4 regions of the Neobacillus sp. SM06 genome follow, and region 2 is predicted to be linked to each of the others. Evidence: riboswitches for the same ligand, from Rfam matches in the RefSeq annotation. Region 2 holds a riboswitch; each other region holds the start of a gene.
The links. A riboswitch is a leader RNA that binds a small molecule or an ion and turns the genes downstream of it on or off. The one in region 2 is predicted to bind S-adenosylmethionine.
Positions count from the first base shown of each region.

Region 1 (7,888 bases), on a different contig from region 2:
AGCAGTTTTACCATTGCTGCTCCATCAGGGTGAAGGCCGTGTTGTCAATATTGTCTCGACTGCGGGGCTTCGGCCAAAAGTAAACGAATCGGTCTATGTGGCAAGCAAATTTGCGGTTAGAGGTTTTACAGAGAGTCTGCAAAAAGAATTTGAGGGCACGAGTATCAAGTTTACGGCTGCATATATGGGCGGCATGAATACGCTGTTTTGGGATTATTCGGATCATGTGAAAGATCCCTCACGCTTCCGGACAGCAGAAGAAGTTGCGCAAATCATCGTCGACCATATGGATCAAGATTCAATTATGATCGAGAGCAAGAAGTAGATGGGGATGGGCAAGCATTAGGAAGGCCCCTAGCGACCGGTTGACCCTTTTAACCTGAGAATTGGGCATTACTAACGCCACTAGTGACCGGTTCGTCCTAAAAAAAGAAACAACCATAATCTATGATTGTTTCTGCTCGTCCAAAAATTTTTCAATTAAGTCCATTGTAAATCCTTTCCGATATAGGGCCTGTTTCATTTTTTGCTCATATTCATAGCCGGTATAATGGGAATATTTCCGACATAGTTTCTCACCCTGATAGCGAATTGCTTCAAGTTCATCCCCACCGACTCCTTTTTGAGCAGATTCTGCTCTCACCCTTTGAATCACATCAAAAGAATAACCTTTTCGTAACAACAAACCCTCCAATTTTTGCTTAAGGATCCGAAAAGAATCTTTTGCATTTTTTTTGAAAAATTTATCAGCCAGTCCTTTGGCTTTTTCAACCTGTAGCTCTTCCGTAAACTCCCGCAAGCAATCTTGAATGATCTCTTTTTGAATCCCTTTTTCAGCCAATTCCATCCGGATCACATCTGGTCCTTTGTCCGTTGTGTTCATTTGAGTCCGAACATATGCAGCTGCATATTCCCCGTCATTTAGATAATTCTGTGATGTTAGCCGATGGATAACTTCATTCGCAATCGGGGCTTCCACATCTTTTTTCGCCAAATAGTCCCGGATTTCTTTTTCCGACCGAATTCTTCGCGCCAAGTAAGCGATCCCAGCATTGTATGCTTTTCGGATATCGTCACTGTATTGAATTTCCGTCAGCGAAAACGCGTCCAATTCCATTCCTTTTTTAAGCTGAAATTTGATTAGAATATCCGCATCCACACTAAAAGCAAACTTTTCATCTAAAAACACATTGTAGCGATCGCTGTTTTTTTGCTGGGTGGTGATTTTTGTGATTACCGCCATTCCTCTCACCTCAGCATTACTTTAACATATTCAAAAATCATCGTAAAATAAACGAAAGGGAGGCGTCGATATGAAAATCGCAATTGCGGGCGGCAGCGGATTTGTTGGAAAAGCGCTAACGGGAGCGTTAGTAAAAAATAACCATGAAGTCATTATTTTAACAAGAGGTTCAAGCAAAAAGAATCCGGACAGTGGTGTTCGATTTGTTCAGTGGCTTTCACCTGCCAGCGACCCACTCAAGGATCTCGAGAACACAGAGATTTTTATCAATCTTGCCGGCGAATCATTGAGCAAAGGGCGTTGGACAGAACAAAGAAAAAAGCAAATTCTGGATAGCCGCTTGAATGCGGTTGACGAGCTTCTTGCTGTTTTTAAAAAAATGAACAAAAAACCGGGCGCGCTCATTAACGCAAGTGCCATCGGGTATTATGGTACTTCTGAAACGGAAATTTTCACCGAAACCTCGCAACCGGGACATGACTTTCTTGCCAAAACGGTTACGAAATGGGAACAAAAAGCGATAGAAGCTGAACAGCTCGGTGTACGAACAGTACTGTGCCGGTTTGGTATTATCCTTGATCGGCAGGAAGGCGCTTTGCCGAAAATCGTCTTTCCGTATCAGGCTTTTGTTGGCGGTCCAATCGGAAGCGGAAGGCAATGGATGTCGTGGATCCATATCAAGGATGTAGTAAATGCTCTTTTATTTGTGATTGAAAACAGGAAAATCGCAGGTCCGGTTAATTTTACAGCACCACATGCCGTGCAAATGAAGGAATTTGCACGGCAGCTTGCAAAAATTCTCCATCGGCCACATTGGCTTCCTGTTCCAAACATTGCGCTCCAGCTTTTACTTGGCGAAATGAGTATGCTCGTTTTGGAGGGACAAAAAGTTCTGCCAAACCAATTGATGGAACACGGCTATTCATTCCAATTTCCCAACCTCGCAGATGCAGTAAGAGACATTTTTTCATAAACGTTTGTATCATTCCTTTTAAAAAAGGCAAAAATGGGGATAAGTACAGATGAAAGGAATGATTTTCGATGGTGGAAAAAAAGAAGAAGGAAAAGCCGAAATTTACGTTAACGAGTATGCAGGAAGTTAACTATCAAAGAGAGTTCAAAATGGCCGATCGCGCCGGTGGTTTTGACGAACGGAGATCCAAGCATTAATTACCATTTATAACTCTTTTCATTTTGCGGATGATATAAATGGGGATCCCATTCCCCATCAAAAAACGAAAGGGGTTTTTTGCAATGGGTCGTGCGAACAAACATAAAACTCGTGATAAAAACAAAGCATCACTTCCACAAGTGCCGAAGAATCTGAAATCAGACGGACTCGATGTCGAATATTCCCGGGAACTTGCTGATCAGGAGGATTTAGAGGCACAAGCACGGTCAAATGCGGCTGCACAGCGCGCTAGAGCAAAGAAGAAATAACCACCCTTTCAGAAAGAAGCAGGATCAAGCCTGCTTCTTTTTTAAATTGTGGATAATTTCCGGTTCCGCTTCTTTCCCTCTGGATAATGTGGATAATTCGATTAAACCTTTGCCAAACTGATGATTACATTGTTGATAAGTATGGGGATTCTGTGTATAAGTCTGTGGAAAACTTCGGTTATAAAGTTATAGCCAATTTGCTTTCTTTCTGATTCAACCTTTCCACATCCCCATAAATCGGGAAGGAAATGAGTCCTTTATTTTGTTCTGCCAATTCAGCGATTTCTTCTGCTGCCGCTTTTAGCAAATAACAGCCATTCTTCAGTTCACTTATCCAGTGAATGGAATGGATTGTTCTTTTTTTGTATACGCCATCGACAATCCAGACACCTTTTGACTGCTGGATGCTGTTTGCCGCATCTTCTACCCTCTTTGACATAAGAACCGTTTCTGCTTTATTTTTCAAAACAAAAATAAGGTCTTCCAGCATGGCGCTTGCCGTTGGAAACATACCGGCGCCCGGGCCTTGCAATGTAATGCTTCCAACAATATCAGAAACAATATTGACCGCATTTTGCACTCCTTCGATCGAATAAAATGGATGATCTTTTGCTACAAGAACGGGTTTTACAGACCCTGTTACTTGGTTGCCATTCTTGCTGACGGTCGCAATATGTTTAAATCTTAGTCCAAGCTTCTCTGCAAAAGCAATCCACTCGCTTGTGATTTTGGCAATCCCTTGAAGTTCGACTTCATTCCATTTCGGCTCTTGGCCAAAAGCCATTTTGCTTAAAATCATCAGTTTGTAAAATGCATCGATTCCTTCAATATCATTTGTTGGGTCGGCTTCTGCAAAACCGTTTTCCTGAGCCTGTTTTAACGCCGACGCAAAAGATTGCTTCTTCTCGCGCATTTCCGTGAGAATAAAATTGGAGGTACCATTTAAAATTCCTTGAATCTTTTGAACTTGATTGACATGAAACAATTGCCGAAGCGTTTGAATAATGGGAATACCGCCTGCCACTGTCGCTTCGAACCCAACCGATACATTGTGTTGAGCGGCAATTTCAAGCAATTCTCTTCCATGGTGGGCAAACATTTCTTTATTGGCCGTGATTATATGGCAGCCTCTGGCGATTGCTTTTTTTAAATACGTAAAGCTTGGCTCCTGTTCTACAATTGCTTCCATCACAACATCAAGCTGGGGCAAGCGCAAAATTTCTTCAAAATCGGTTGTAACCAAAACCTTTTCTCCGATAGTGCGAACCTTGTTTTGATTGCGAATCAAAACGGCTGCCACTTCAACTTTTTTCCCTAAAATCGCCGTGAGCTCTTGCTCGTGTGACTGAATTGTTTTATATACACCCTCACCAACTGTTCCGAAACCTAAAATCGCAACCCGAATAACTGACATCATCCCGCACCCTTTCTTGTTTTTGACTAAAAAAAGCCCTCTTCATAAGAAGAGGGCTTTTTCCTCCTCTTATCTTTCAGGTTTCGAAAAAACCTGCAGGAATTAGCACCTTTTCAAGGAATACCTTGAAGGTTGCCGGGCTTCATCGGGCCTAGTCCCTCCGCCGCTCTGGATAAGAGTATTTATAGAATTGTTTTCATTTTCCATCGTCAATTTATAAAAATCATATTAGCGCAACCAGACTGGTATGTCAATATTTTTAAAAATTTTCGTCATTTATTTGCCGAGCTTGGCTTCAGCCAGTTCGATTTGGGCTTTTACTTGCTCAGGTGCCGTGCCGCCAAAGCTGTTGCGGACCGCAACGACATGTTCCGGCGCCAGCACCTCATAAATATCTTCCTCAAATAATGAACTGAATTGCTGGTACTCTTCAAAGCTCAAATCCAACAAAAATTTCTCCTGCTGGATCGCATAAAGGACGATTTTCCCGATGACTTCATGCGCCTCACGAAATGGCAGGCCTTTGCGGACCAAGTAGTCAGCAATATCCGTTGCATTTGAAAAATCATGGTTAATCGCTTTACGCATAACATTTGTATTCACTTTCATTGTTTCGATCATCGGTGCCAAAAGCTTTAATGAGCCTTCAAGCGTTTCGACTGTATCAAACATGCCTTCTTTGTCTTCTTGCAAATCTTTATTATAAGCAAGCGGCAATCCTTTTAAAACGGTCAACAGACCCATTAAGTTTCCGTACGTTCTGCCGGTTTTTCCCCTCAAAAGTTCAGGTACGTCAGGGTTTTTCTTTTGCGGCATGATGCTCGAACCGGTGCAAAAAGAATCGTCCAGTTCAATAAATTGAAATTCCTGGCTTGACCACAGAACAAACTCTTCAGAAAGGCGGGAGATATGGGTCATAATAATTGAGCCGATCGATAAAAATTCCAAAATAAAATCGCGGTCGCTCACAGCGTCCATGCTGTTTGGATAAATCGTTTCAAAACCGAGAATATCCGCGACACGTTCTCGATTAATCGGAAAAGTTGTCCCAGCTAATGCGCCGGAGCCAAGCGGCAGCCAATTGATCCGTTTTAAGCTATCAATCAGTCGCTCCTTATCGCGCTCAAACATCCAAAAGTATGCCATAAGATGATGGGCGAATGAAACAGGCTGGGCGCGCTGAAGATGAGTATACCCGGGTATCAATGTCTCAACATTCACTTTTGCTTGTGCCAGCAAGGCTTGCTGCACGCTCTCAACCAGCGTGATAAGTTCAGTTGTTTTCGTGCGCAAATAGAGATGCATATCGGTTGCAACCTGGTCATTTCTGCTTCTGCCGGTATGCAGCTTGCCGCCGACCGAACCGACTTTTTCGATCAGCAGTTTTTCTATATTCATGTGGATATCTTCATCTTCAACTAAAAATTCCACTTCATTGTTCTCAATCATTTTTTTGATCTCAAGCAGGCCAAGCTTTATTTTTCCAGCATCCTCTGACGGGATAATGCCACATTCCCCCAACATTTGTACATGTGCCAAGCTGCCGGCAATATCTTCTTTTGCCAATTTTTGATCAAAAGAAATCGATGCAGTAAATTCTTCTACGAGCTTGTTCGTTTCCTTTGTAAAGCGCCCGCCCCATAACTTTGACATTCTCTGTTCCTCCTGAACCGATATGAAGTTTGCCCTCGAAAAAATTTCGAGGGCATGCCTTCTTTTATTTTAAACGATGTTTTTTTTGATATGCAAAATTGAGATCGCTGGCGAACCGGTTATTTTAAAACCGTTTCTTTTTGGTTGACTTCGGAATAAACTTTGGTTGGCAGCCCCCAGAGCTTAATAAAGCCCACTGCGGCATTGTGATCAAAGGCATCGCCTTTCGTATACGTAGCCAGCTCTTCATTGTATAAGCTGTGGACGGATTTTCTGCCGACAACGGTATGGTTTCCTTTGAAAAGCTTCACACGAATGGTTCCCGAAACGACTTTTTGCGTTTCTTCAATAAAGGCATCCAGTGCTGCTTTTAGCGGAGAGTACCACAGACCTTCGTAAATAATTTTAGCCATTTGCTGGTCAATCTGCGTTTTAAATTGCGTTACTTCTCGCGGCAGTGTAAGGAATTCCAATTCTTTATGGGCATTAATTAAAATTAATGCTGCTGGATTTTCATACACTTCACGCGATTTAATGCCAACAAGGCGGTTTTCAATATGGTCAATGCGGCCGACGCCATGTTTGCCGCCAAGCATATTTAATGTTTCGATTAATTGCACAAGCGGAAGTTTTTCACCGTTCAATGCAACCGGAACGCCCTGCTCGAATTCAATCTCAATGTATTCTGCCTCATCCGGCGTCTGCTCAATCGGATTTGTCCAGTCAAATGCAGCTTCCGGCGCTTCAGCCCACGGATTTTCAAGTACGCCGGCTTCGCAAGCACGTCCCCAAATATTGGCATCGATCGAGAAAGGATTTTCCAAATTAATTGGAATCGGAATACCATTTTTTTCGGCATACGCGATTTCTTCATCACGGGTCATTCCCCATTCACGTACTGGAGCAACGATTTTCAAGTTTGGATTCAGAGCTTGAATCGATACCTCAAAACGAACTTGGTCGTTTCCTTTTCCAGTGCAGCCGTGTGCAACGGCAACCGCGCCTTCTTTCTCGGCTACTTCGACCAATAGCTTAGAAATGAGCGGACGGGATAATGCGGAAGATAGCGGATATTTCCCTTCGTACAAACAGTTTGCTTTCAAGGCCGGAAGCAAGTAATCCTTTGCCAGCATTTCTTTTGCATCAATCATATAGGCTTTAATGGCACCGACATTCAATGCTTTATTTTTAATCGCTTCAAGATCCTTGCCTTCTCCCACATCAAGACCGAGCGCAATCACATCGTATCCATATTTTTCTTGAATCCATTTCACTGAAACGGATGTATCTAAACCGCCTGAATAGGCTAGAACAATTTTCTCTTTTGACATCTTACTGTCCCCTCGCAATATGTTGTATTAAAATTCATTTGATAGAATTATTATACATCCAATCGCATAGAAATTGCTAGTATTTTTTTTCAAGTAAAATTTTCAAAATTGCTTTCTGGGCATGGAGCCGGTTTTCTGCTTCATCAAAGACGACGGAATGTGGGCCATCGATAATCTCTGCTGTCACTTCTTCGCCGCGGTGTGCTGGCAGGCAATGCAGGAAGATAAAATCATCTTTCGCATTTTCACATAATGCTTCGTTCACTTGATAGGCTTTTAAGTCTTCCATTCTTTTTTGCTGCTCTCGTTCCTGACCCATGCTCGCCCATACGTCAGTCACCACCACATCCGCGCCGCTGACCGCTTCTTTCGGATCATGGCAAATCGTGATGGAGCCGCACGTTATTTCCGCATCTATCTCTGCTTTTGCCACAATTTCCTCGTTCGGCAAATATCCTGCAGGACTTGCGATCGCAATATGCATCCCCGTTTTCGCCGCTCCCTCAATTAACGAGTGAGCCATATTGTTGTTTCCATCTCCCAGATAGCAAAGCTTAAGTCCTGAAAGCTTTCCTTTCTGTTCTAAAATTGTTAACAGATCTGCCATCACCTGTGTTGGATGCTGCAAATCGGTCAGTCCGTTGATAACTGGAACAGTTGCGTGTGCTGCAAGTTCTTCAACAGATTCATGGGAAAATGTGCGGATCATGATGCCATCCACATAACGTGACAACACTTTCGCCGTATCGGAAATCGATTCGCCTCTGCCAAGCTGAATATCTTTTGAACTCAAGAAAATTGCATGGC
Region 1 covers NZ_JBNWEO010000007.1:41,038-48,925, forward strand. The annotation lists gene ACQYAD_RS01340 (SDR family NAD(P)-dependent oxidoreductase) at 1-325, shown strand, start outside; gene recX (recombination regulator RecX) at 446-1,243, opposite strand; gene ACQYAD_RS01350 (TIGR01777 family oxidoreductase) at 1,314-2,216, shown strand; gene ACQYAD_RS01355 (YfhE family protein) at 2,285-2,413, shown strand; gene ACQYAD_RS01360 (YfhD family protein) at 2,498-2,683, shown strand; gene ACQYAD_RS01365 (homoserine dehydrogenase) at 2,862-4,097, opposite strand; SAM riboswitch class I at 4,164-4,276, opposite strand; gene argH (argininosuccinate lyase) at 4,374-5,750, opposite strand; gene ACQYAD_RS01375 (argininosuccinate synthase) at 5,870-7,081, opposite strand; gene argF (ornithine carbamoyltransferase) at 7,158-7,888, opposite strand, start outside.
Region 1: another riboswitch for S-adenosylmethionine. It lies ahead of ACQYAD_RS01365 (homoserine dehydrogenase); the one in region 2 lies ahead of mtnK (S-methyl-5-thioribose kinase).

Region 2 (7,888 bases):
CGCAGACGAAACAAACAGGTCAAAAACAAAAAGCAAAGCAGCAGAAAAAGAAGAAAGGGATAACCCGCAGTCTAGTAAACTTTCTAGACATGACCAGGAAGGACTTTAATGCAGAGCGGAAAAACGGGAAAAGCATTGTTGAGATTGCTCAGGAAAAAAATAAGACAGAGCAGCAGGTAATCGATTATTTGCTGCAAAAACGCGAGGCAAGTTTCAAAAAGAGTCATCCAAACGCTACCCAAGATGTGCTGAATCAGAAAAAACAGGCATGGACCAAAGCGATCACGAAACAAATTGAGAACAAGAAAGGGGCGTAACGGTGGAAAAACGACCGAAAAAATGGCTCTTGCTCACGACTTTGCTCGTATTGCTTGTTGGCGTTGCCGCATTTTATTTAAATAAAAAGCAAACAACAGCAAGTGCAGGTTCCCAACCGGCCAAAACGGTTGAAGTCAAAAAAGGGTCGATTCAGGAAAAGGTACATGCTCTAGGAACGGTCGGCTCTGCAGAAATGAAACTATTTAAGGCAGATGCAGCGGAAACCATTCAAGATGTCAAGGCTCAAATTGGGGAACAAGTGAAAGCGGGTCAAGACTTCATTACCTTTAAAGGAAATGATCTAAGTGGAAGTATTTTGGATGCAAAAAGCAATGTGCAAGCGGCTGAAATTGATGCTGAAAGTGCCCAGAGGGATCTTGCCACAAGCAATGCAAATCGGAGTATAAACAGTCCGGTATCAGGCAAAGTGCTTGAGATAAGTGGAGCGATTGGCGAAGATGTTCAGGACAATACCGTTCTGGCTACTATTCAGGATAGCATCGGCAACAAAGTAGAGGTCCAAGCCAAAGCTTCTGGAAAAATAGCCAGTCTTTCCCTGACACAAGGTGCAGAAGTTCAGCAGGGAGCCGTTCTTGCTACCTTGGAAAAAGATCAAAGCCTTCAAGATAAAGCGGCCAAAGCAGAAATCCAGCTGCAGCAGGCGAAAGCAAAGCTGAATCAGCTTCAGGCCAATGAACAAATACCTTCCTTAAAATCGCCATTTTCGGGGACGGTTGTGGATGTGAAGGTGCAGCCGGGCGACACCGTTCAGAAAGGAGATCCGCTAGTTGAAGTGGCCGATTTAACCAACATGCAAATGACCCTTTCTGTCGATGAACTTGATATTCTAAAAATAAAAAACGGACAGAACGTAGAAGTGCGCTTAAATGCAATGCCAACTTCTTCGCTAACGGGTGTGGTTGCTTCTATCTCCAATATCGGGGAAGTTCTAAATGGCGTGTCTACTTTTTCGGTTGCTGTCAAATTAAACACAGTGACAGATGTAAAACCGGGAATGACAGGGGAAGCGTATATTACCACCTCTGAAAAGAAGGATATTCTTTTGCTCCCGCTTGAAGCCATTCAAGAAAAAAACGGTCATCCGTTTGTAATGGTGCAATCAACTGATGGCAAACAGCAACTGACTAAAGTAAAGACAGGCATTCACGATGACCAATTTGTTGAAATTGTTTCAGGCGTTCAGGAAGGAGAAAAAGTCGTCATTCCGAAAAGCTACACCCTTGATAAAAACAACAAGAAAAAGAACAATAATGCTTTAAAGAAAATGTTTGGCGGTGGCAATAAGCAAGGAAAACAAAAGTAAACCAGCTGCTTTTTTTAAGAATGCGAAAAAAAACGGAAGGAGGGGTGCGGTTGAATGCTCGCGAAGCTGTGAAAACAGCGTTTCAGACCATTATTTCATATAAATTGAGAACCTTTTTGACAATGCTTGGAATTGTTATCGGCATTTCCTCCGTGATTATTTTGGTATCGCTTGGTAATGGAACAAAACAACAGGTTCAAGGGAAAATCCAAAACCTTGGCACCAATTTGATTTATGTGAACATCATCGGCCGGGGCAGCAAAAATACAGTAAGCTATGAGGAAACGATGAATCTTGCCCAATTGAGAGGCATTCAAGCAATCTCGCCGGTAATCAGCGAAACAGCAACCGTTAAGCGAAGTGAAAAGCTTGCAGATGGGATTGAAATTTCTGGGATTAACTCTAGCTATCAAGCTATCAGAGCGTTGTCGTTAAAAAAAGGAAGGTTTATTTCACCGCTTGATTTTGACTACCGAACGCGTGTGGCGGTATTAGGTTCCAACATTGCGCAAAACTTCTTTGGTTTTATAAATCCGATTGGAGAAACGATTCAAATTAACGGAGTTACCTTTCGGGTAATTGGTGTATTAAAGCCAAAGGGCAATTCGATTGCCGGTTCTGATGACGATCGTGTTCTGCTTCCGGCAAGCACCACGGAAAGAACGTTTTACGCCCAAGGGATCAAATCAATTTTTATACAAGCACAGAACAGCAAAATGGTTCAACCGGTTTTAAAAAATCTTGATAAAAAGTTAAAGGCGTTGTTCCGCAATGATACCAATAGTTATAAGCTGCTGAATCAGCAGGATATGCTCGATACGGCGAACTCAGTTTCCAATTTAATGACGTATATGCTTACCGGAATTGCTGCTATTTCCCTGGTGGTTGGCGGGATCGGCATTATGAATATTATGCTTGTTTCGGTTACAGAACGGACGAGGGAAATTGGAATTCGCAAGGCGCTTGGCGCGAAAAGAAGAGATATTCTTTTTCAGTTTTTAACCGAAGCAGTATTGATTACCGTTATTGCAGGATTAATCGGCATTTTGCTTGGCATTTCAGGTTCTTTCACCGTGAAGTCCGTTGCTGGTATTGAAGCGGTTATTTCCATGGCTGTTCTATGGGTTTCGCTTCTATTTTCGATTATGATTGGTTTAGTGTTTGGGATAGTACCAGCTTATAAGGCTGCTAAACTAAATCCGATTGACGCGCTCCATTATGAATAGAGAGCACTAGGAACTTTACCCAGTGCTCTCTTTTTTTAGCAAAGTTTCCGCCATAGTTTGGAGCTGCCGAACATTGCGTTTTGCTCGATAAGGGTGTAGGCAGCATTTGTGATAGCTTGTGCCAATGTTTCACCTTTAGCCCGTATATGATTAAAACTTGCCACTGAAATTCCATCGGTATCGTAGTGATACCCAAACTCCTCTAATCTTTCAACGATGAGCATAGCGTGCTGTAAGTTTTTCTCTGGCTGAAAATCTTCATCCTTGATAAAAATACCTTTTTCATAATCATACCAGCGATCCCAGCGATTAAGACTCCAACCGAAAATTTTCCGTGCAATGGATTCCGTTTTGTTCATTCGCTTAACATCCTTTCGATATTATTATATAACAGATATTATTGTTTGTTTATATTATATAACACAACTTTCGGAACATCCACTTTTTTTTCAAAAAATTTAGGCAAATGATGAAAGTGGAATCTGTAGTCACTCACAACGGTTTGCAATAACAAGGCTTGTAAATTCGGTGGAATTCAAGTAGAATAGACTATGCTTTTTTTGAACGGAAAGGGCGATGGAAATGAGTCTAGAACAATTAGGTAAGCTTTGTGAACTAGCAAATGCGCTGGGCGGCCGAGTGCATTTCACTTCGGACAAACTGAGTTTCAATAGTGAGACTTTTATCATAAAAGCACCATATAAATGGGAGTTGGAAGATCTTTATGGATTGGCGCATGAAATTGGTCACCTGAAAGATCATCTGGATCAGGAATTGGATTATGATTTATGGAGGAACGACTCGGCTTACCGACTGAATGTGGAAATGAAAGCGTGGACGTACTCGTATGCCATTTTAACTCAAGCTGGAATTGATACATCTAAATGGAGCCATCACGTCAAGGAAAAGCTTTCCACTTACTTGGATTTTCCTTATCAATCATTGGATGCACAGAATAACATTGCAGCAGTCTAAAAAACTTTATCATGTATTTTTCAACAGAGTCTTTTATTGAAAACAGGAGAGAAAAATTCTCTCCTGTTTTTTAACGAAATAATTGCTGAATTTCTTCCGAATAATTTTCTCTCAGAATGCCTTTTTCGGTAATAATGGCGGTGATGAGTTCATTCGGCGTGACATCGAAGGCCGGATTGAAGACGTGAACGTCGGGCGGAGCGATTTGTATGCCGTTTAACCTAGTCACTTCTTCCGCTTTACGCTCCTCAATCGGAATGGCTTCCCCATTTGGCAGGGAAGGGTCAAAAGTCGAAAGCGGGGCTGCCACATAGAAAGGAATATCGAAATGCTTGGCTAAAACAGCGAGGCCGAAGGTGCCGATTTTATTGGCGGTGTCGCCATTTGCGGCAATCCTGTCGGCACCGGCAATAATCGCACTGATTTCTTTTGCCTTTATCGTATGGGCGGCCATATTATCGGTAATTAAGGTGACATCGATGCCCGCCTGTAGCAGCTCCCATGTTGTTAGCCGCGCCCCCTGCAGTACTGGTCGCGTTTCTGATGCAAAAACCTTTAACGGAATATTCCGTTCTTTTGCCAGATAAAAAGGGGCAAGCGCTGTCCCGTAGCGGGCGGTCGCAATCGAGCCGGCATTGCAAATCGTCAATACCTTATCGCCGCTTGAAAAAAGAGACAGGCCATGCTCACCGATTTGCCGGCATGTATCTTCATCTTCCACTTGGATGCAAATCGCTTCGTGAATAAGAGTGGTTTTCGCCTCATTCACGGAGGTGACTCCTTTGACACTAGTACTTAAACGGTTGAGCGCCCAAAACAAGTTTACAGCGGTTGGGCGTGAACTGGCCAAATACTCCCGATCTTTTTCCAGCAATTGCTGAAACTCCTCAATCGACTCGGCTTCGTAGCGGGATGCTGCTAATGCAAGTCCATAGGCAGCTGTTATGCCAATCACTGGAGCGCCTCGAACTTTTAACGTAACAATCGCATCCCATACATCTTTTATGGAATGCAGCTCGACAAATATGGTCTCGAGCGGTAGCTTTCTTTGATCAAGTACAGTGATATAAGTTTCGTTCCACTCAACAGAGTGGGGGACTGTTTCGGTGATCGGCATGGTATTCACTCCTTCGTTGTTTCAAAAATTTCTTGGATATGGATCGTATTGAGAATGGAAATTCGTTCAATTAGCAGGGCGCGCCCTAATCGTAGTGCATGCTTCTTTGCTGCCAACTTCTTTTCTTTGTCCGCAATTCCATCCAAATCAGCTACATGGGCAAGACCGATTGTGCGGCGGATGATTTCACAGCCGGCAAATCCGAGGGCATCCTCAAACAAATTGTTCAGAACAACATCAACATAGCCGTTAACCTTTGTATAAGGATCTTTTCCTTCAGATTCCCAAAGTTTTCGGAAGGTCGTTTCAAACACCGTCCATGTACGGTTGATATGTTTGAACAAAACAGCCTGGCTGTCTTCACGCCCAATTGCATTCAGCAGTAGGTTGGCAATAAATTGGCCAAGATCAAATCCGAATGGCCCGACAACTGCAAATTCGGGATCAATAATCTTTGTCTCGGTCGTGCTTGCGAACAGGCTGCCGGTATGTAAGTCGCCGTGCAGCAGGGCATCGGCTTCCGTTAAAAATTTATGCTTAAACTTTGCCGCTTCCAATTTGAGTTCCTGGTCATTCCATAGTTTTTCAACATCTGTCCGCAATTCTGGCTCAAAATCGTTTGTGTCAATATCGAAGAACGGATCCGTGAACACAAGGTCTTCGGTAATGTTGCAAAGCTCAGGATTGAAAAATTGTTTGACCAAATTCTTTTTTTCTTTTCCTGTTAAGTAAAAATCAGAAGTATAAAAAAGCGTATTCGCTAAAAAGGTGCCAATATGTTCCGAAATAAGCGGGTAGCTTTCACCGTCGATTAAGCCTTTACGGGCAATCGTTAAGCGGGAGAGATCCTCCATGACCGTGATGGCCAGCGTTTCATCAGTATGATAGATTTCCGGGACGAGCTGCGGCACATACTGAGCAAACTTTTTTAAGGCGTCGCTTTCAATTTTTGCACGGTGGATCGTCAGCGGCCAGGATTCTCCCACTACCTTTGCATAGGGCAATGCTTGTTTGATGATGATTCCTTTTTCGGTATGTTGATCAATGATATGAAAGACGAGATTGAGATTTCCATCACCGATTTCTTTGCAGGTAAGTTCAGTTTCTTGCGGAAACAGCTCAAGATTTTTTGCCAAAGCAATTGCCGTTGATTCTGTTAATGGTTCATATGCTTGTTTTACCGTTACTGTCATCGTTTCTGTCTCCTTTGTGAAAAAATAAAAAGCCTCTTTCCGCAGAAAGAGGCATGAGAACAAGGCTCCGTACCTCTTATCTGCCAGAAAGTCAAATTGCTTTCTGTGGAATTAGCACCGTGCCTTGCAAAACAGGGATGTTTTGGCGCATTGGGCGCGCCCCTTCTCACGAAGGTATTACGGTCGGTTGCTGGGCTTCATTGGGCCATTTCCCTCAGCCTACTCTTGATAAGAGAATGATTATAGTTGATTTTAAAATTTTCAAAAGCTTGTAACTTTTCTTGATGACGATGATAGCAAGGTTTCTGGTAATCTGTCAATAGCTTTTTTAAAAATTTTCATAGTGTCAATGTGGTGAATTCAACTTTACTGCATGTTTCGGTCGTTACTATGAATAATACTCCGGTTTGCGGTCGGTGAAAATCGGGATTTGCTTTCTGACTTTTTGCACCAATTCCAAATCGATAACGGCTCTAAGCACTGCGGGATCTTCACCTGTTTCGGCAACGATTTCCCCCCATGGATCAATCACAAGCGAGTGGCCGGCAAAGACATTGTTTGGATCAGAGCCTGCGCGGTTTGCGGCAACCACATAACATTGGTTTTCAATTGCTCTTGCTATCAGCAACGAGCGCCAGTGCGCCAAACGCGGCAGAGGCCATTCGGCGACGACAAACAAAATTTCTGCACCCTTGGTTGTATGGGTACGGATCCACTCCGGGAAGCGGATGTCATAGCAAATCACACCGGCTGCTGCCGTGCCCTCAAGATGAAAAAGGCCGGTTTTTTCGCCATGCTGCAAATACAAGTGTTCATCCATCAGTTGAAATAGATGAAGTTTGCTGTATTCGCCGACAACGGTACCAGTCCGATCAAAGAAAAACATCGTGTTGGTCACTCCTTGATCGGTTTGCTTTGCAATGGAACCTCCCACGATATTCACCTGATGCGTTTTCGCGAGTCGGCTAAGAAAATGGATTGATTCGCTTCCGTTCCGGTCGGCAATTTCCTCAAGCCGGGTTAAATCGTAACCCGTTGTCCATAATTCCGGCAGCACTACCACATCGAGATTATGAGCTTCAAGCGCTTGAAATTGTTTTTCCACATTTTTAAAATTTGCTTTTGGATCGCCAAAAGCAATGTCGATTTGCAAACAGGCAACACGTAAGGGCATGCCTAAACCCTCCCTTTAAAAATTATCTTTACATCTTGCTTTTAACGATATATGATTGATGACTAGAATTTCAAGAATTTTTTAAGTAGGTGGAGAAAATGAAACAATTTGAGCAATCGGAACTGTTAAAACGGCTGCCGAAGCAGTTTTTTGCCTCACTTGTTGCAAAAGTGCAAGAGGTCATTGCCTCCGGAACAGATGTTATTAATCTTGGTCAGGGAAATCCTGATCAGCCTACCCCGCCACATATTGTGGAATCATTGCAACAGGCAGCACTCAACCCGGTGAACCATCGCTATTCTCCATTTCAAGGGTTTGCTTATTTTAAACAGGCTACCGCTGAATTTTATAATCGGGAGTATGGCGTGACGATTAACCCAGAAACAGAAGTTGCGATTCTTTTTGGCGGTAAGGCAGGGTTGGTTGAAATTCCGCAATGTTTACTGAATCCTGGGGATTTGGTATTGGTTCCCGATCCGGGGTATCCGGATTATTGGTCGGGGATTGAGCTTGCCGGGGCGAAAATGGAATGGATGGCTCTAAAGGAAGAAAACGGCTTTC
Region 2 covers NZ_JBNWEO010000014.1:47,879-55,766, reverse strand. The annotation lists gene ACQYAD_RS08865 (hypothetical protein) at 1-317, shown strand, start outside; gene ACQYAD_RS08860 (efflux RND transporter periplasmic adaptor subunit) at 320-1,642, shown strand; gene ACQYAD_RS08855 (ABC transporter permease) at 1,693-2,868, shown strand; gene ACQYAD_RS08850 (BC1872 family protein) at 2,904-3,227, opposite strand; gene ACQYAD_RS08845 (hypothetical protein) at 3,451-3,843, shown strand; gene mtnA (S-methyl-5-thioribose-1-phosphate isomerase) at 3,914-4,960, opposite strand; gene mtnK (S-methyl-5-thioribose kinase) at 4,966-6,153, opposite strand; SAM riboswitch class I at 6,227-6,388, opposite strand; gene ACQYAD_RS08830 (carbon-nitrogen family hydrolase) at 6,542-7,327, opposite strand; gene ACQYAD_RS08825 (pyridoxal phosphate-dependent aminotransferase) at 7,426-7,888, shown strand, end outside.

Region 3 (7,888 bases), on a different contig from region 2:
CATTGGTATTGGCAATCACTTCTGTTGCGATATTTACCACATTGCTGGAAGAATCAAGTGTCGAAATGTAGTTTTCCACATAGACGACCGAGCTATTATCTTCAGCCACAACGATAACATGGTTAAAAAGATTAGCTTCCGGATCGTCATGCACGTAAACAGCTTGGATTGGCTCTTCGATTTCCACGTTTTTTGGAACGTAGAGGAAGGAACCGCCATTGAAAAGAGCTGCATGAAGAGCCGTTAACCGATGTTCATCTACTTTGATTGCTTTTGTCATAAAATATTTTTCAAGCAAATCCCCATGCTCACGGGCAGCTGTAAAAATATCTGTAAAAATAACTCCCTTGTTGCGAAGATCATCCGACAGTGTTAAATATGCCGGTGTTTGGTTGCGCTGAATATACAAATTTTTGTTCGTTGCTTCCAAATCGCCAATTAACGCTTTTACTTCCACTGGAAGCTCTGTTAATGATCCATATGATTTACTTTTGACTGTATGCTGATTAAACTGGCTAAAATTCCATTTTTCAATTTTCGTTTTGTCTGGTCTTGGTAGCGGTAGATCGCCAGCAATATTGATCGCTTTCACTCTAATTGCTTCAAGCCATGCCGGTTCACCCATTTCTTTTGAAAAGGAGCTGACAAAATCCGTACCGAACGATTGATTTGTTTCGATTGTCATGTTAATCCTCCTAACGCTTACGCTTCTTGCCCAACTGTTTCATCTTCAATGCCAAGTTCTTTCTTGATCCAGTCATATCCTTCTGCTTCTAAGCGTTGTGCAAGTTCTGGTCCGCCGGATTTCACGACGCGTCCCTGCATCATAACATGCACATAGTCAGGAGTGATATAGTTTAATAAACGCTGGTAGTGAGTAATCACCATACAGCCAAAATCTTCACCGCGCATTTCATTGATTCCCTTTGAGACTACTTTCAAGGCGTCAATATCAAGGCCTGAATCAATTTCATCAAGGATTGCAATTTTTGGCTCAAGCATCATTAATTGTAAAATCTCATTGCGTTTTTTCTCTCCGCCGGAGAAACCTTCATTGACATAACGCTGCGCCATATCGAGATCCATCTCTAGAAACTCCATTTGTTTATCCATTTTACGGATAAATTTCATCAAAGAGATTTCGTTTCCTTCTCCAAGGCGGCTATTAAGTGCCGAACGCAAGAAGTCAGCGTTTGTTACCCCAGTGATTTCGCTTGGATATTGCATGGCCAAAAACAGACCTGCACGGGCACGTTCATCGACTTCCATTTCCAGAACATTTTGTCCGTCCAATGTAATGCTCCCGCTTGTTACCTCATATTTTGGATGACCCATGATTGCCGATGAAAGCGTTGATTTCCCTGTCCCGTTCGGGCCCATGATCGCATGGATTTCGCCGCCTTTTATTTCAAGGTTGACACCTTTTAAAATCTCTTTCCCATCAATTGCTACATGAAGATCTTTGATCGTTAACGTTGATCCAGCCATATATATTTACCTCGCTTTTATAAAAAAATGGTATTAATTGAAAGCATTCTTTCTATTCTCATTCTATTCTCATTACAATCTTATAACAAATGAAATGTGTTAGCAACTCCTAAGCAGTGATAAAGGTCACAAATTAAAAATGATTTTCTTTTTCAATTGGTTATTGGTCTAAATAAGAGGTTTGCTCTTTTCTTAGGAAAAAGCCAGCATGATTCGTTGCCGGCTTTTTCTCATTCTTCCTATTTATATAGGTGCATATCTTCAAGCTCGTTTTATCCGTGAAATTTGTTCGTTTATCCGCGGAACTTTTCCATTTATCCGCGAAGTTTCTCTTTTTATCCATGGATTTTTTTGTTTTATCCGCATTTTTAATTTTTTTTCAAATAAGTTTTCGAAGATCCTGACCCTCTTTAGTATGCAAAAACGGAAATGGAACTATCCTTGTAATAACAAAAAGCAGGCTTATTGCCTGCTTTTTGTTATTTCGAAACCGGTACAACGGCACCTTTGTATTTTTCAAGGATAAAGTCTTGAATTTTTTTTGAGTGCAGTACATCAACAAGTGTTTTGATTGCTGGTTTATTTTCATCGCCTTGGCGCACCGCAATAATGTTCACGTAATTCGGATCAATCGGCTCTTGTGCGATTCCATCTTTTTTCGGATTTAAACCATTGTCAATTGCATAGTTGGAGTTAATCAGAACTGCATCTCCTTCACCGTTTTTAAAGATTTTCGGCAATAAAGACGCTTCGTAATTCGTATCAAATTTCAAGTTCTTTGGATTTTCCACAATGTCTTTAATATCGTACTCTTGAGGATTCACACCTTGTTTTAATTTAATAAGACCTAGCTTCTCAAGCATCCGCAGAAGACGAGGGTGATCGGAAACAGAATTACTCATAATTAGAGTTGCACCATTTGGAAGATCCTCAAGTTTTTTGTATTTTTTCGAATAAACAGCAATCGGCTCAATGTGAATTCCACCGGCATTGGCAAATTTATAGCCGTTTTCCTTCATTTGTACTTCCATATAAGGAATGGTCTGAAAGTAGTTTGCATCCAATTCTTTTGAAGCCAATGCCTTATTTGGCATAATGTAATCCTGGAACGTCTTAATTTGCAGATCAATTCCTTTTTCCTTTAAAATTGGCTGTGCTTCTTTTAAAATTTCAGCATGCGGTACATTGGAAGCACCGATAACCAATTTTGTCAGCTTTTTACCGCCTTGTGCATTATCCTTCGAAGTCGAAGTTCCGCATGCAGCTAAAGCCAGTACCAGCGTTAGCGCCAAAAGCGCTCCTAACCATTTTTTCATTCTAAACATCTCCTTTTATCGTTTATCTATTTTTTTCGTGATGGTATCACCAATAAACTGAATGATAAAGACAATAACCAAAATGATAATCGTAGCAACTAACGTCACATCGTTGCGGTTGCGCTGGAATCCCTCAAGATAAGCAAGATTTCCAAGGCCGCCGGCGCCAATGACACCTGCCATCGCGGTATAGCTGACAAGCGCGATGGCTGTAACCGTAATTCCGGACACAAGTGCAGGCATCGATTCAGGAAGCAGCACTTTCCAAATAATCGTTCCCATTGATGCACCCATCGATTTGGCTGCCTCAATCACCCCTTTATCAATTTCCCGCAATCCAATTTCAACCATTCTGGCGTAAAATGGAGCTGCTCCTACGATCAAAGCTGGCAATGCGGCGTTTTCGCCAATCATTGTCCCGAAAAGGAGGGTTGTGAACGGGATTAAGAGAACAATTAAAATAATAAATGGGATCGAACGAAAAACGTTGACAACGGCACTAATGACAAGATTAACAGGCCGGTTTTCCCACATATTTCCCGGTGAAGTAAGGAACAACAAAAGCCCAAGCAAAATTCCTAAAATAAAGGTAGCCAGAACGGAATAACCTGTCATGTATAGGGTTTGAACCGTTGCATCCCACATTGCCTGCCAATCAATATCCTTAAAATATTGCTTATCCATTTGAAACCACCTCCACTCCTACTTGCTGCGAACGGAGAAAATCAAGGGCTTGCTCAATTTCCTGCTGGTCGCCATCAAGGTGAATAAAGAGGGTGCCATATGAGCCATTTTGCGTTTGTGATATTTTTCCTTGAAGGATATTCACATTCGCTTTTGCATTCCGAATCAAATTGGTAATCACCGGCTGCTCGGCTGCCTCGCCAATAAAGGTTAATTGGACAATTCTTCCAGAATGATATTTTTCAAGCAGGTGATCAACTGTATCTTTTGTCGCCTCAGGTTCGGTTACCTGCTGAACAAACCGTTTTGTAATCGGCTGCTGTGGATTTTTAAATACTTCCAGGACTAATCCCGTTTCAACTACCTTACCGCTCTCCATTACTGCCACCCGATGACAGATTTTACGAATGACATGCATTTCATGGGTAATGAGCACAATTGTTAGACCCAGTCTTTTGTTGATATCAACCAATAAATCCAGGATTGAATCCGTCGTTTGCGGATCCAAAGCAGATGTTGCTTCATCACAGAGCAGGACTTTCGGATTATTGGCAAGTGCCCTTGCGATTCCGACCCTTTGCTTTTGCCCGCCGCTTAATTGTGAGGGGTATGCATTCTCCCTGCCTTCGAGGCCGACAAGCTTGATTAATTCTTGAACCCGCTTCAGCCTATCAGGGCCTTTAATGCCGGCAATCTCCAGCGGAAACGCAATGTTTTCGGCAACGGTTCTTGACCATAACAAATTAAAATGCTGAAAGATCATACTGATTTCCTGACGTGCTTTTCGAAGTTCCTTGCCTTTAATTTTCGATACTTCCTGGCCGGCTACTTTTATTGTACCTTCTGTAGGAATTTCCAATCCATTCAGCATGCGGATTAACGTACTTTTTCCGGCGCCGCTGTAGCCAATAACTCCGAAAATTTCTCCCTCGTCGATTTCTAAATTCACCTTGTCAACGGCGGTTAATTCACCCTGTTTGGACGGGAAAATTTTACGGACATTTTTAACAGATATCACTTCAATCACCTACTTTTTTTCAAATTTATAACCAACCCGCATTTATTTCAAGCGATTCCTGTACAACAGATAGCGTTTGATCGTTGAGCTTAAACCATTCTAGCAAAAAGAAAATGCCTTCCTGCATACTGGCAGAAAGGCATTAGAAAACAAACCTTTCTCCCATCTCCCAAAGCAAACGCTTTGTGTGAATTGGCACCATTTCAATTCGTATTGACGGTTGCCGGGCTTCATTGGGCACATCCCTCCACCTCTCTTGATAAGAGAATCCTCTATTCAATTAACGTTATCGGCTATTCCTAAAATAATTACGGAAACTATCGTATCACGGATAAAAAAAGGTGTCAATAAAAATTTCGACAAAATTCTCGAAATTCTCAACTACCCATTCGTTTTAAACCAAGAACTGTTCCGGTTCGCTTTTTGCTAAATAAAAGATGGACTCCAGCAGCAAGATCGTGCGAAAAGGCGCTTTGATAGACAAAACTTTTTTTTCCGCCAAGGAACGCAATTTTTCCTGTCCCTTCAATAAGGCAATCATTCCCTCTTCTCTGCCCGTCATCTGCCAATTTTCATACTCACCACTATCATTAGGATTCATACACACATCGCCGTCGAAAAAAACCATCGAAACCCGTTCTGCCTCTGTTATCAGCTCGATTGACAGATTGGCTTTCGTAATTAGTGGTTGTACGTGCGCTTTATTCTTGATACCATTGATAAAAAGTTGAACATTATCCTTCATTTTGACCACTCCGAATTAATCGCTCTATACGTATATATTCCGTAGTGGTTCCAATATTCCTTTCAAAATAGTTCGACAATTTCTTTTTAATTTCATCCCTACTGTCGAATATTTCCTGAGAAATATGTAGAAAGCAGCTGCTTTGGCACCTGCTTTCTACAGGATATGCTGATGGACTTTTTCCAATAGATACGGCACAGAATGAAAAGCATAAATCGTTTCAACAACTTGGCCATCTTTGACAAACAAAAGACAGGGCACACTTTCGATTAAAAATGCTTTTGCTGTTTCAGGATAATAATTCAAGTTCATTTTCCCGATTTTCAAATCGATCATTTCGGTGATTACTGTTAGCATTCGGGAAGCCATTTGGCACGTGCCGCACAGCGGTGTATAAAAATAAACAAGCCCGGTAGAATGATCCTCAAAGAAAGTATTTAGCTCTTGCTGGCTCCATTCATTCATCATCGTCAACCCATTTCCAAAAATTCAGCATGTACATCAATATTCGCGCCTAAAAGAATGGTTGCCAAATGCTTTACAGAGGCTGTCGCGACTTCACGGTACATTCGATCAATATGCAAATGCTTGGCTTCAGGAAACTCGCGCTTTAACTGCTTTCGGAGCTTCTCCCCTGCTTCATCTGCATCAACCAATATATAAATGTCTTTATCTACAAGCGATTCGACCAGCTCATCCATTTTATTCATGCTGATTGTACCGTTTGTGCAAATAATTTCAACTGGCTCATTAATAATCTTCTTTACTTTGTTTTTATCAGATTTTCCTTCGACAATAATCACTTTTTCCATCATCATGCTATCCATCCGAGATCACCCATAAAGTTAAGTTGTTCGTTAATGTTAACATATTCGCATACTTTCTTCACGTGCACCCATATATGGTACAACTATAGCATGATCCCCATGTGATCGAGTAGAGGTTTGCTTAGAAATTAGTTCCCCTGATTCCATTTGCCAGACTTTGGCGGATTCACATAGGTTCCGTTCATTTTGACGCCTACTCCTTGGCTGTAGACCATCTTTCCGCCAAAATAACCTGTCGACAAAATTCCTACTGTACTTAAAAGGGATAAAACAAGGTAAGCCGCCAATGATACACGGATCAACTCTTTCTTTTTCAAAACGAAGAATGCGCGGAACGCCACAACCAAAAAGGCAATCAAGGTTGTTAGATCCGCAAGATCCTGATGGTATTCGAATACGTTTGTATTTCCCCTCGCATCGTGCTCAGGGCCTGTCCCGACGGCAATCCATGCGCTGAGAAAGGCGATGAGCCAAAGCCAAAACCCTTTGCGCGGAGAAATTTTCCGCTTGGTGATAAGCGAAAAAACATCATAAATGGTTGCAAAAAGGATTAGGACAATTGGAAAATGAACCATTATTGGGTGAATATGCGAAAACACTTCTTGAAACATTTTTTTCCTCCTCTTTAAACTGCAGGTTGACAGCAGTTTTTCACTCACTAGGAGACATTACCATACGATTTTTAAAAATTTCTTAAAAAAAGAAAAGTACGGTCATCAAACCGCACTTTTCATGTAAATCAAAAAATTAGCTTTCTTGTGTCATTTTATCGTATTGGTCGGCTGTCATCAGCTTATCAAGTTCACTCTTGTCGGATGGCTCGATCACGATCATCCATGCTTTTTCATATGGAGACTCATTAACAAACTCGGGACTGTCGCTCAACTCTTCATTCACTTCAACAACTTTGCCACTGACTGGTGCATAAAGCTCGGAAACAGTTTTAACCGATTCAACACTGCCAAATGGCTCGTCAGCAGTAACCTCATCGCCAACCTCCGGAAGCTCTACAAATACGATATCCCCAAGTTCGGATTGTGCAAAGTAGGTAATTCCAACACGCACTTTAGCGCCTTCATCTTTTACCCATTCATGTTCTTCAGAATAACGCAAATCTTTTGGTGTATCCACTAGCGATCCCTCCATAATGATTTTTAAATTTATTTGATTCTCTTAAAAAGAGAAACCATCCTATCGCCACATTTTTTCAAATTCATCTTCACGAAAGCCAACCGTTACGTTTTTGCCGTCTGTTACAAGCGGCCGTTTAATCAGCATCCCGTCTGAGGCGAGCAAATCAAGAAGTTCAGCATCTGATGCCGTCTTGATTTTGTCCTTTAACCCTAATTCGCGGTATTTTAAGCCGCTTGTGTTAAAAAATTTCTTCAGCTCCAACCCGCTTTTTTTGTACAAATCTTTCAGTTCCTCCCGTGATGGAGGGTTTTCAACAATATGTATTTCTCGGTAGGACAGTTGAAGGTCGTCAAGCCACTTTTTCGCTTTTCGGCATGTCCCACATTTCGGATACCAATAAAATGTCAGCGCCAACTTGTTCACCGCCTTTTTCAGCTAAGGGTATTCATTAGAATAGTACCATATTCATGCGCAAACTCCTAACAATGAAGAATAAAATTTCACAAAAATGATGGATTGTTTGTCGGCGAGCACACCCCTCGCCAAGTGATACCGTCTATTTTCCAACAAATTGCCCTCTTCAATTGAAGAGGGCAATTTGTTTATCAAACAAGATAGCGTTCTGCGTCGATCAGTCGATCGGCGGCTTCACGTTTTTTTGCAATTACATTCGTTG
Region 3 covers NZ_JBNWEO010000005.1:148,481-156,368, reverse strand. The annotation lists gene sufD (Fe-S cluster assembly protein SufD) at 1-685, opposite strand, end outside; gene sufC (Fe-S cluster assembly ATPase SufC) at 703-1,488, opposite strand; gene ACQYAD_RS00935 (MetQ/NlpA family ABC transporter substrate-binding protein) at 1,968-2,804, opposite strand; gene ACQYAD_RS00930 (methionine ABC transporter permease) at 2,820-3,488, opposite strand; gene ACQYAD_RS00925 (methionine ABC transporter ATP-binding protein) at 3,481-4,506, opposite strand; SAM riboswitch class I at 4,666-4,772, opposite strand; gene ACQYAD_RS00920 (hypothetical protein) at 4,901-5,251, opposite strand; gene ACQYAD_RS00915 (thioredoxin family protein) at 5,408-5,719, opposite strand; gene ACQYAD_RS00910 (toprim domain-containing protein) at 5,722-6,078, opposite strand; gene ACQYAD_RS00905 (DUF2231 domain-containing protein) at 6,207-6,689, opposite strand; gene gcvH (glycine cleavage system protein GcvH) at 6,826-7,209, opposite strand; gene ACQYAD_RS00895 (arsenate reductase family protein) at 7,270-7,626, opposite strand; gene ACQYAD_RS00890 (acyl-CoA dehydrogenase family protein) at 7,818-7,888, opposite strand, start outside.
Region 3: another riboswitch for S-adenosylmethionine. It lies ahead of ACQYAD_RS00925 (methionine ABC transporter ATP-binding protein); the one in region 2 lies ahead of mtnK (S-methyl-5-thioribose kinase).

Region 4 (7,888 bases), on a different contig from region 2:
GTTGTTACAGCTATTTTAGAGAATTCATAGGAGGCTAGTACGATGCGGAATGTTTTAACAAAAAGTTTATCTGAAGTGATAAAAGAACGTCATTCTGTCAGAAAATATGATCCGGTCTTTACTATTTCACAAGAGGAAATAAATGATATGCTACAGGAAGCAATCCAAGCTCCATCCTCTAGCAATCTTCAGCCTTGGAGATTTATGGTTTTCCAAGACAAAGAGGCTAAAAAGGAGCTTCGAGCGATTGCAAACAATCAAGAGCAGGTGGAGACAGCATCGGCTATTATTGCGATTTTGGGCGATAAAGAAATGTATAAAAGCGTAGAAAAAGTGTATCGCGGAGCTTTTGAAGCAGGATTTATGGATGAAGCCAACATGACCCGCTTAATTGAAAGTACAAATAGATTATACCCAAATGTACCAGAAGAAGTGCGGAAAAATATTGCTTCTTTTGATGCTGGACTTGTTTCCATGCAGCTTATGTTAATTGCAAAAGCTAAAGGTTACGATACGGTTCCAATGGGCGGCTTTGACAAACACCAATTTGTTCAAAAATACAAAGTGGACGATCGCTATTTTCCCATTGTTTTGATTGCAGTTGGAAAGGCAGCTGCACCAGCATTCAAGACAACTCGTTTACCTTTAGAAGATGTAATAATCGAGTATCGATAAACCTGTATCTGAAGTCTACTCAAGGTTTCCATGAACTCTTTCTTATACAAGCTATGGTTTGACAGCTTAAACGTAAGATAACGACCGATCTTACGATTTTCCCTGCAATCTTGATGAGTTGTAGGCGAACAGAATCAATCTGTTTTGTGTTCATGGAATCTGGTAAACATAATCTTTTAAATCCATTGTGAAGGTTATATAATGGCGATTAGTAACTTACAAGCATTACGTTCAAATTCGGTGCTAGTCATTTTACCAAAGGCAATGTAGTTTTCCATTGTCCCCCGATTGAAATAAAGCTTCGTAACATTCTTAGGGGACAAATTCATGTTTGTCACAATAAAGGTGAATTGGAAAAGAAGCTCATCTGTATGTTCGTTTAAACTAGTCATGGAGAAGCCCCCTTCTTGGTTTTGTTTTGGCTTAGTCACCTATGACATTACCAAAAATGGGGCTTTTTTCATGTTTTTAGACTTCACCTTTTGGGTGAAGAACATTTTACTTCTTGTCAACACTACATTTTGGGTCGATTTAGATTGAAGCTATGAATAATTCAGGGATGAGTAAATTTCGAAAACTTTCGTACCAACCTTCGTTAATGAATACTTTCTCATCCTTTTTTCACTCTTCAAACCCATTTCTTTACGAAGAGCATTAGGCTGGTAGATTTCTATTATTCTTTCGCCAACTAAAGTTGATTTTTCAGCAGGAATTAGATATCAACCAACACCTTCTTCAACCAGCTCCCTATGCCCCCTATTATCACTTGCCACAACCGGAAGCCCGCAGGCCATGGCTTCCATAATGTTGACGGGCAGCCCTTCGCGGAGGCTTGAGGCCACAGCCAGATCACTTATTTTTAAAAGCTGTTCAACATCTTGGCGTTGGCCTAAAAACTCAACCTTTTGATCGATCCCAAGCTGAGCCGCCAGCTGCTTGCAATCCAATAAAAGAGGACCATTTCCCGCAAGCAGCAATTTTGCTTGTGGGATCTGGTCCTTAATTTTGGCTAATGCTTTGAGTAAAAGCTGTTGATTCTTGTTTTGATTAAATTCCGCAGCGTAAATCATTAAAAAATCTTGCTCTTGGTAGCCGTATGTTGTCCGCAGCCGAAGTTTATGCTCGCGATCGATTGGATGAAAACGTTCCGTATTCACTCCTACTCCATGAACATGTTTGATTTGCTCAGCCTTGAAACGGTGTCGCTGCGCCAGCTGAAAATCTTCATGATTAATTGTAATCAAACAATCCGTAACCGCTGAGAAGATTTTTTCAATTGGATAATAAACAAGCCAGTTCACGAACGGTGCCACATTAAAAAAATGAAAACCGTGGGCGGTGTAAAGAACCTTTGTTCCTTGCTTTCGTGCTTGTCGTGCCGCCAAACGGCCAAGAGCTCCACCCATTGGGGTGTGGCAGTGGACGATTTCGTATTGGTTTGCATCAATCAGCTTTTCAGCTGTTGATATGCCTTGAAATTTTCTTTGTGAAACGGAGCCCTTTGAATCGGGAGCGAAAATTTTTTATCGACAAATGGCAGCTCTAAACTGCCAGCTGCCGCTACATCGACTTCCCACCCTTGTTCTTTAAACCATTTTAACTAAGGCAGCGACAGTAGCAACAAAAAGAACTTTTTGTGCCATGTTAATCAGCCTTTTGTACGTTCTTTCATCAGTTCTTTTTCGAGAACCTCTGAAAGATATTCAATTAACTCTGTGCGCAAATCCTCGCGCTTTAAGGCAAACTCAATCGTCGTCTGAATAAAGCCCATTTTCTCACCGACATCATAGCGAGTTCCTTCAAAATCATAGGCGTAAACCGCTTCAAATTGATTCAATGTCGAAATGGCATCGGTCAGTTGAATTTCACCGCCGGCGCCAGGACTTTGTTCCCCTAAAATTTCAAAAATTTTCGGGCTTAAGATGTAGCGTCCAAGAATGGCGAGATTGGACGGTGCTTCTTCCTGCTTCGGCTTTTCAACAAGGCTGTTGACACTGTAGAAGCGCTCACCGATGGCCTGGGCGTCAACAATCCCGTAGCGGGAAACTTCCTCGTCTGCTACAGACTGGACACCCAGAATGGAAGCATTATATCTTTCATATTGTTCCATTAATTGCTGAAGGCACGGTTTTTTTGCCTGCACAATATCATCGCCGAGCAAAACGGCAAACGGCTCATCGCCAATGAATTTGCGCGCACACCAAATCGCATGCCCCAATCCTTTTGGTTCCTTTTGACGGATATAATGAATGTCTACAAGTCGGGACGATTTTTGAACTTCATCCAGTAAATCCATTTTCCCTTTTTCCAATAAATTGTGTTCAAGTTCAAAAGAATTGTCGAAGTGGTCTTCAATTGCCCGCTTTCCTTTTCCTGTCACAATAATGATGTCTTCAATTCCGGAGGCAACGGCTTCTTCAACAATATATTGGATTGTCGGCTTGTCGACAATCGGCAACATTTCTTTCGGCATTGCTTTTGTGGCCGGAAGGAATCTCGTTCCTAACCCGGCTGCAGGGATAATGGCTTTTCGTACTTTCATTTCTCGTACACTCCTTTAAACAGAAACAGATAATAATGGTTTGGTGATTGCTTTATGATTGGCAAGGTGGATCAGTTTTTCCTTTAGTTCCTGTTGTTCCATAGTTTCAAATGTCGCGATAATCTCCTCAATTTCTTCTAAAAAGATTTCTGCCTTCTTGCCGATATTGATTTTTGGATAGATCTGCTGTTCATGAACCTCATCCGGCTTTAACAATTCTTCAAAAAGTTTTTCACCTGGACGAATCCCTGAAAATTCAATGCCAATCTCTTCAAGTAAGTTGCCGGCAAATTTCGGAACCAATCGAACCGCCTGCCCCCGTAACAAGCACCACCTTATTTGTAATATATTCCGAAATACTTTCTATGTCCATTTGAACCGGTTCTCTTCCCAATAAATCTTCTACTTCGACATCGCGAAACTGCTGTACGGATACTTTTCCTGTCATAAATCCTCAAGAATTGGCAAAATTTGTGTTTTTACTGCCGTTTTTGCGCATTCTTGAAAAATGACATTCAATTCTTTTTTGCTTAAAGAAGGAATCGCAATCAAAATATGATCAATATTTAATTCTCGAACTGCCTGCTCAATTCCTGCCACACCGCTAATAACTGGAAGTAATGGTTCCTTCTCATGACGCGCTTGCCTGCATTTTTTCCGTTCATGCGTCATGACGACACTTCTCATGACGCGATCACTCGCTTTTTTTTCGTTTACGCGTCATGACCACACTTCTCATGTCGCGATCACTCGCTTTTTTTCTGTTTACGCGTCATGAACACCTCTCTCATGACGCGCTTGCCTGCATTTTTTCCGTTCATGCGTCATGAAGGCACTTCTCATGTCGCGATCACTCGCTTTTTTTCCGTTTACGCGTCATGAACACCTCTCTCATGTCGCGCTTTCCTGCATTTTTTCCGTTCATGCGCCATGACGACACTTCTCATGTCGCGATCACTCGCTTTTTTTTCGTTTACGCGTCATGAACACCTCTCTCATGTCGCGCTTGCCTGGATTTTTTCCATTCATGCGTCATGAAGGCACTTCTCATGTCGCGATTACTCGCCTTTTTTTTCGTTTCCGCGTCATGAACACACTTCCCATGACGCGCTTGCCTGCATTTTTTCCGTTCATGCGTCATGAAGATACTTCTCATGACGCGCTTGCTTGCATTTTTTCCGTTCATGCGTCATGAAGGCACTTCTCATGTCGCGATTACTCGCTTTTTTTCCGTTTACGCGTCATGAACACACTTCTCATGTCGCGCTTGCCTGCATTTTTTCCATTCATGCGCCATGAACACACTTCTCATGACGCGATCACTCGCTTTTTTTCCGTTTACGCGACATGAAAACCTCTCTCATGACGCGATTACTCGCCTTTTTTTTCGTTTACGCGTCATGAACACACTTCTCATGACGCGATCACTCGCCTTTTTTCCGTTTACGCGTCATGAACACCTCTCTCATAACGCGCTTGCCTGGATTTTTTCCGTTCATGCGTCATGAACACACTTCTCATGTCGCGATCACTCACTTTTTTTCCGTTTCCGTGTCATGAACACCTCTCTCATGTCGCGCTTGCTTGCATTTTTTCCGTTCATGCGTCATGAAGGCACTTCTCATGTCGCGATCACTCGCTTTTTTTCCGTTCATGCGTCATGAACACACTTCTCATGACGCGCTTGTCTGGATTTTTTCCGTTCATGCGTCATGAACACAATTCTCATGACGCGATCACTCTCCTTTTTTCCGTTTCCGCGTCATAACGACACTTCTCATGACGCGATCACTCGCTTTTTTTCCGTTCATGCGTCACGACGCAACATCAAGTAACAAAGAAGCGACCTCTTTTCTAATCGCATCAGGCTCCTAAATTGCTAAGAAATACGTTTTGGCAATCACTAACAAACTTAATTTTCAAATTAATTATTGACATCTCCCAAAGAATTGTAGTAAATTTTAAAGAAAAGTAAAAATATTTGATTTCTTATCAAGAGAGGTCGAGGGAATGGCCCAATGACACCTCAGCAACCTTCAATTGTTTTATAGATTGAAAAGGTGCTAAGTCCATCAAGTTATCAGCGTAACTTGGGAGATAAGAAGACGGCTGCGTTCGCACAATGACAAAAGTCTTCTTCTTATAGAAGACTTTTTTTATTTACAAAAAACAACTATAACTTTCAAGGAGTGATCGTCATGTACAAATTAGAAACAAAATTAGCTCAAATTGGGAACCGCAGCGAAACAGCAACCGGTGCAGTGAATCCGCCAATCTATTTTTCAACAGCCTACCGGCATGAAGGGATTGGGCAATCGACCGGGTTTGATTATAGCCGGACAGGAAATCCTACCCGCCAGCTTCTTGAAAGAACAATTGCTGATTTAGAAGGCGGGGATCAAGGTTTTGCCTGTAGTTCGGGCATGGCTGCCATTTTTACCATCCTATCGCTCTTTCAATCTGGCGATGAGTGGCTCGTAAGCGAAGACTTATACGGTGGAACCTACCGCCTGCTTGAACAAGGCTATAAAAAATGGGGCTTGACCGCTCACTATGTTAATACCAGCAATATCGATGAAATCGAAAAAAAGATTACCCGAAATACAAAGGCCATCTTTCTTGAAACGCCCACCAATCCGCTTATGCAGCAGACGGATATTGCGGCCGTTGCGAAAATTGCCAAAGAACACGGAATCCTGTTAATCGTTGACAATACATTTTATACCCCGCTATTGCAGCAGCCGATCAAACTTGGTGCGGATATTGTCATTCACAGCGCAACCAAATATTTAGGCGGACACAATGATGTACTCGCGGGGTTGATCGTTGCCAAAGGAAAGGAGCTTTGTGAATCGCTAGCCCTTTACCATAATGGTGCCGGGGGTGTCCTCAGTCCATTCGATTCATGGCTGCTTATGCGCGGGATGAAGACTTTGGCATTGCGAATGAAACAGCATGAAAAAAACGCAAAGCAAATCGTCGAATACCTTTCCCAGCATGAAGGAGTCACTGATGTTCTGTATCCGGGAAGGGGCGGGATGCTTTCTTTCCGTGTAAAAGATGAAACATGGGTCAACCCATTTTTGCAAGGCCTGTCATTGATCACTTTTGCTGAAAGCCTAGGAGGCGTGGAAAGCTTGATCACCTATCCGGCAACTCAGACCCATGCGGACATCCCGGAAGAAATCCGGATTCAATCCGGTGTCTGCAATCGCCTGTTGCGCTTTTCTGTTGGAATTGAAGATGCAGCCGATTTAATTTCCGATCTTGAGCAAGCTTTTGCCAATGTAAAACAAGGAGTGAACGCATGATGAAAAACGAACAATTCAGCTTTGAAACAAAGCTCCTTCATAACCGTCATAAATTTGATCCAACAAACGGCGCGGTCAGCGTACCAATTCAGCATGCCTCAACGTTTCATCAGTTCGAAATCGACCAGTTTGGCAAATATGACTACAGCCGGAGCCTGAATCCAACAAGAGAAGCACTGGAAGATGTCATTGCGGAGCTCGAGGGCGGTGTGAAAGGATTTGCCTTTTCTTCCGGAATGGCGGCCATTTCAACCGCCTTCCTCCTCCTTTCTTCAGGCGACCATGTGGTAATTACTGAGGATGTATATGGCGGGACCTTCCGAATGGTGACAGAGGTTCTATCGCGGTTCGGGATTGAACATACATTTGTTGATATGACTAATTTGGAAGAAGTAAAACAGGCAATCCAACCAAATACAAAAGCCTTTTATGTTGAAACACCATCCAATCCACTGTTAAAGGTAACCGATATTCAGGCAATCAGCAAAATAGCGAAAGAAATTGGCGCCTTGACCTTTGTCGATAACACTTTTTTAACTCCGCTTTTGCAAAAGCCGCTTGAGCTTGGGGCCGATATTGTCCTTCACAGCGCGACGAAGTTTTTATCCGGCCATAGCGATGTCGTTGCCGGGCTTGCAGTTGTGAAAGATGAAGCTTTAGCAAAAAGGCTCGGTTTTTTGCAAAATTCATTTGGAGCTGTTTTAGGGGTACAGGATTGCTGGCTTGTTCTTCGCGGATTAAAAACGCTTCATGTCCGTCTGGAACAATCGCAAAAATCAGCGGAGAAGCTTGCCGAGTTTTTCGAAAACCATCCACTTGTACCTGCAGTTTATTTTCCCGGCTTGAAAAATCATCCGCAGCATAAGGTGCAAACCTTACAGGCTGACGGACCGGGAGCAGTGCTATCGTTTGAATTGGAAAATGAAGAAGCCTTACGAATCTTTGTCAAACATGTCAAGATTCCGGTTTTTGCTGTAAGCCTTGGCGCAGTGGAATCGATTTTGTCCTATCCTGCCAAAATGTCGCATGCAGCAATGCCGCAAACTGAACGGGAAAAGCGCGGCATTCAAAACAGCCTGCTCCGCTTATCGGTTGGACTCGAAAATCCGGATGACTTGATCAATGATTTTTCACAAGCACTAGAGCATGTACGGCAAAAGCAGCTTGTTTTACCAGGAGAAAACGTATGAGCTTTTTACAAAAATTAGAAAAACAAATGTTGATTGCTGATGGGGCAATGGGGACATTGCTTTATAGTTATGGTAAAGACTCCTGCCTTGAAGAATTGAATCTATCCAAACCGGAGCAAATTCAAGCGATTCATCAGGCATATATTGATGCTGGCGCCGATGTGATTCAA
Region 4 covers NZ_JBNWEO010000011.1:256,613-264,500, forward strand. The annotation lists gene ACQYAD_RS04525 (nitroreductase family protein) at 43-675, shown strand; gene ACQYAD_RS04530 (hypothetical protein) at 870-1,067, opposite strand; partial or broken gene ACQYAD_RS04535 (glycosyltransferase family 4 protein) at 1,218-2,275, opposite strand; gene galU (UTP--glucose-1-phosphate uridylyltransferase GalU) at 2,324-3,217, opposite strand; gene ACQYAD_RS04545 (polysaccharide biosynthesis protein) at 3,233-3,544, opposite strand; partial or broken gene ACQYAD_RS04550 (hypothetical protein) at 3,495-3,835, opposite strand; SAM riboswitch class I at 5,204-5,321, shown strand; gene ACQYAD_RS04555 (methionine biosynthesis PLP-dependent protein) at 5,416-6,528, shown strand; gene metC (cystathionine beta-lyase) at 6,528-7,718, shown strand; gene ACQYAD_RS04565 (bifunctional homocysteine S-methyltransferase/methylenetetrahydrofolate reductase) at 7,715-7,888, shown strand, end outside.
Region 4: another riboswitch for S-adenosylmethionine. It lies ahead of ACQYAD_RS04555 (methionine biosynthesis PLP-dependent protein); the one in region 2 lies ahead of mtnK (S-methyl-5-thioribose kinase).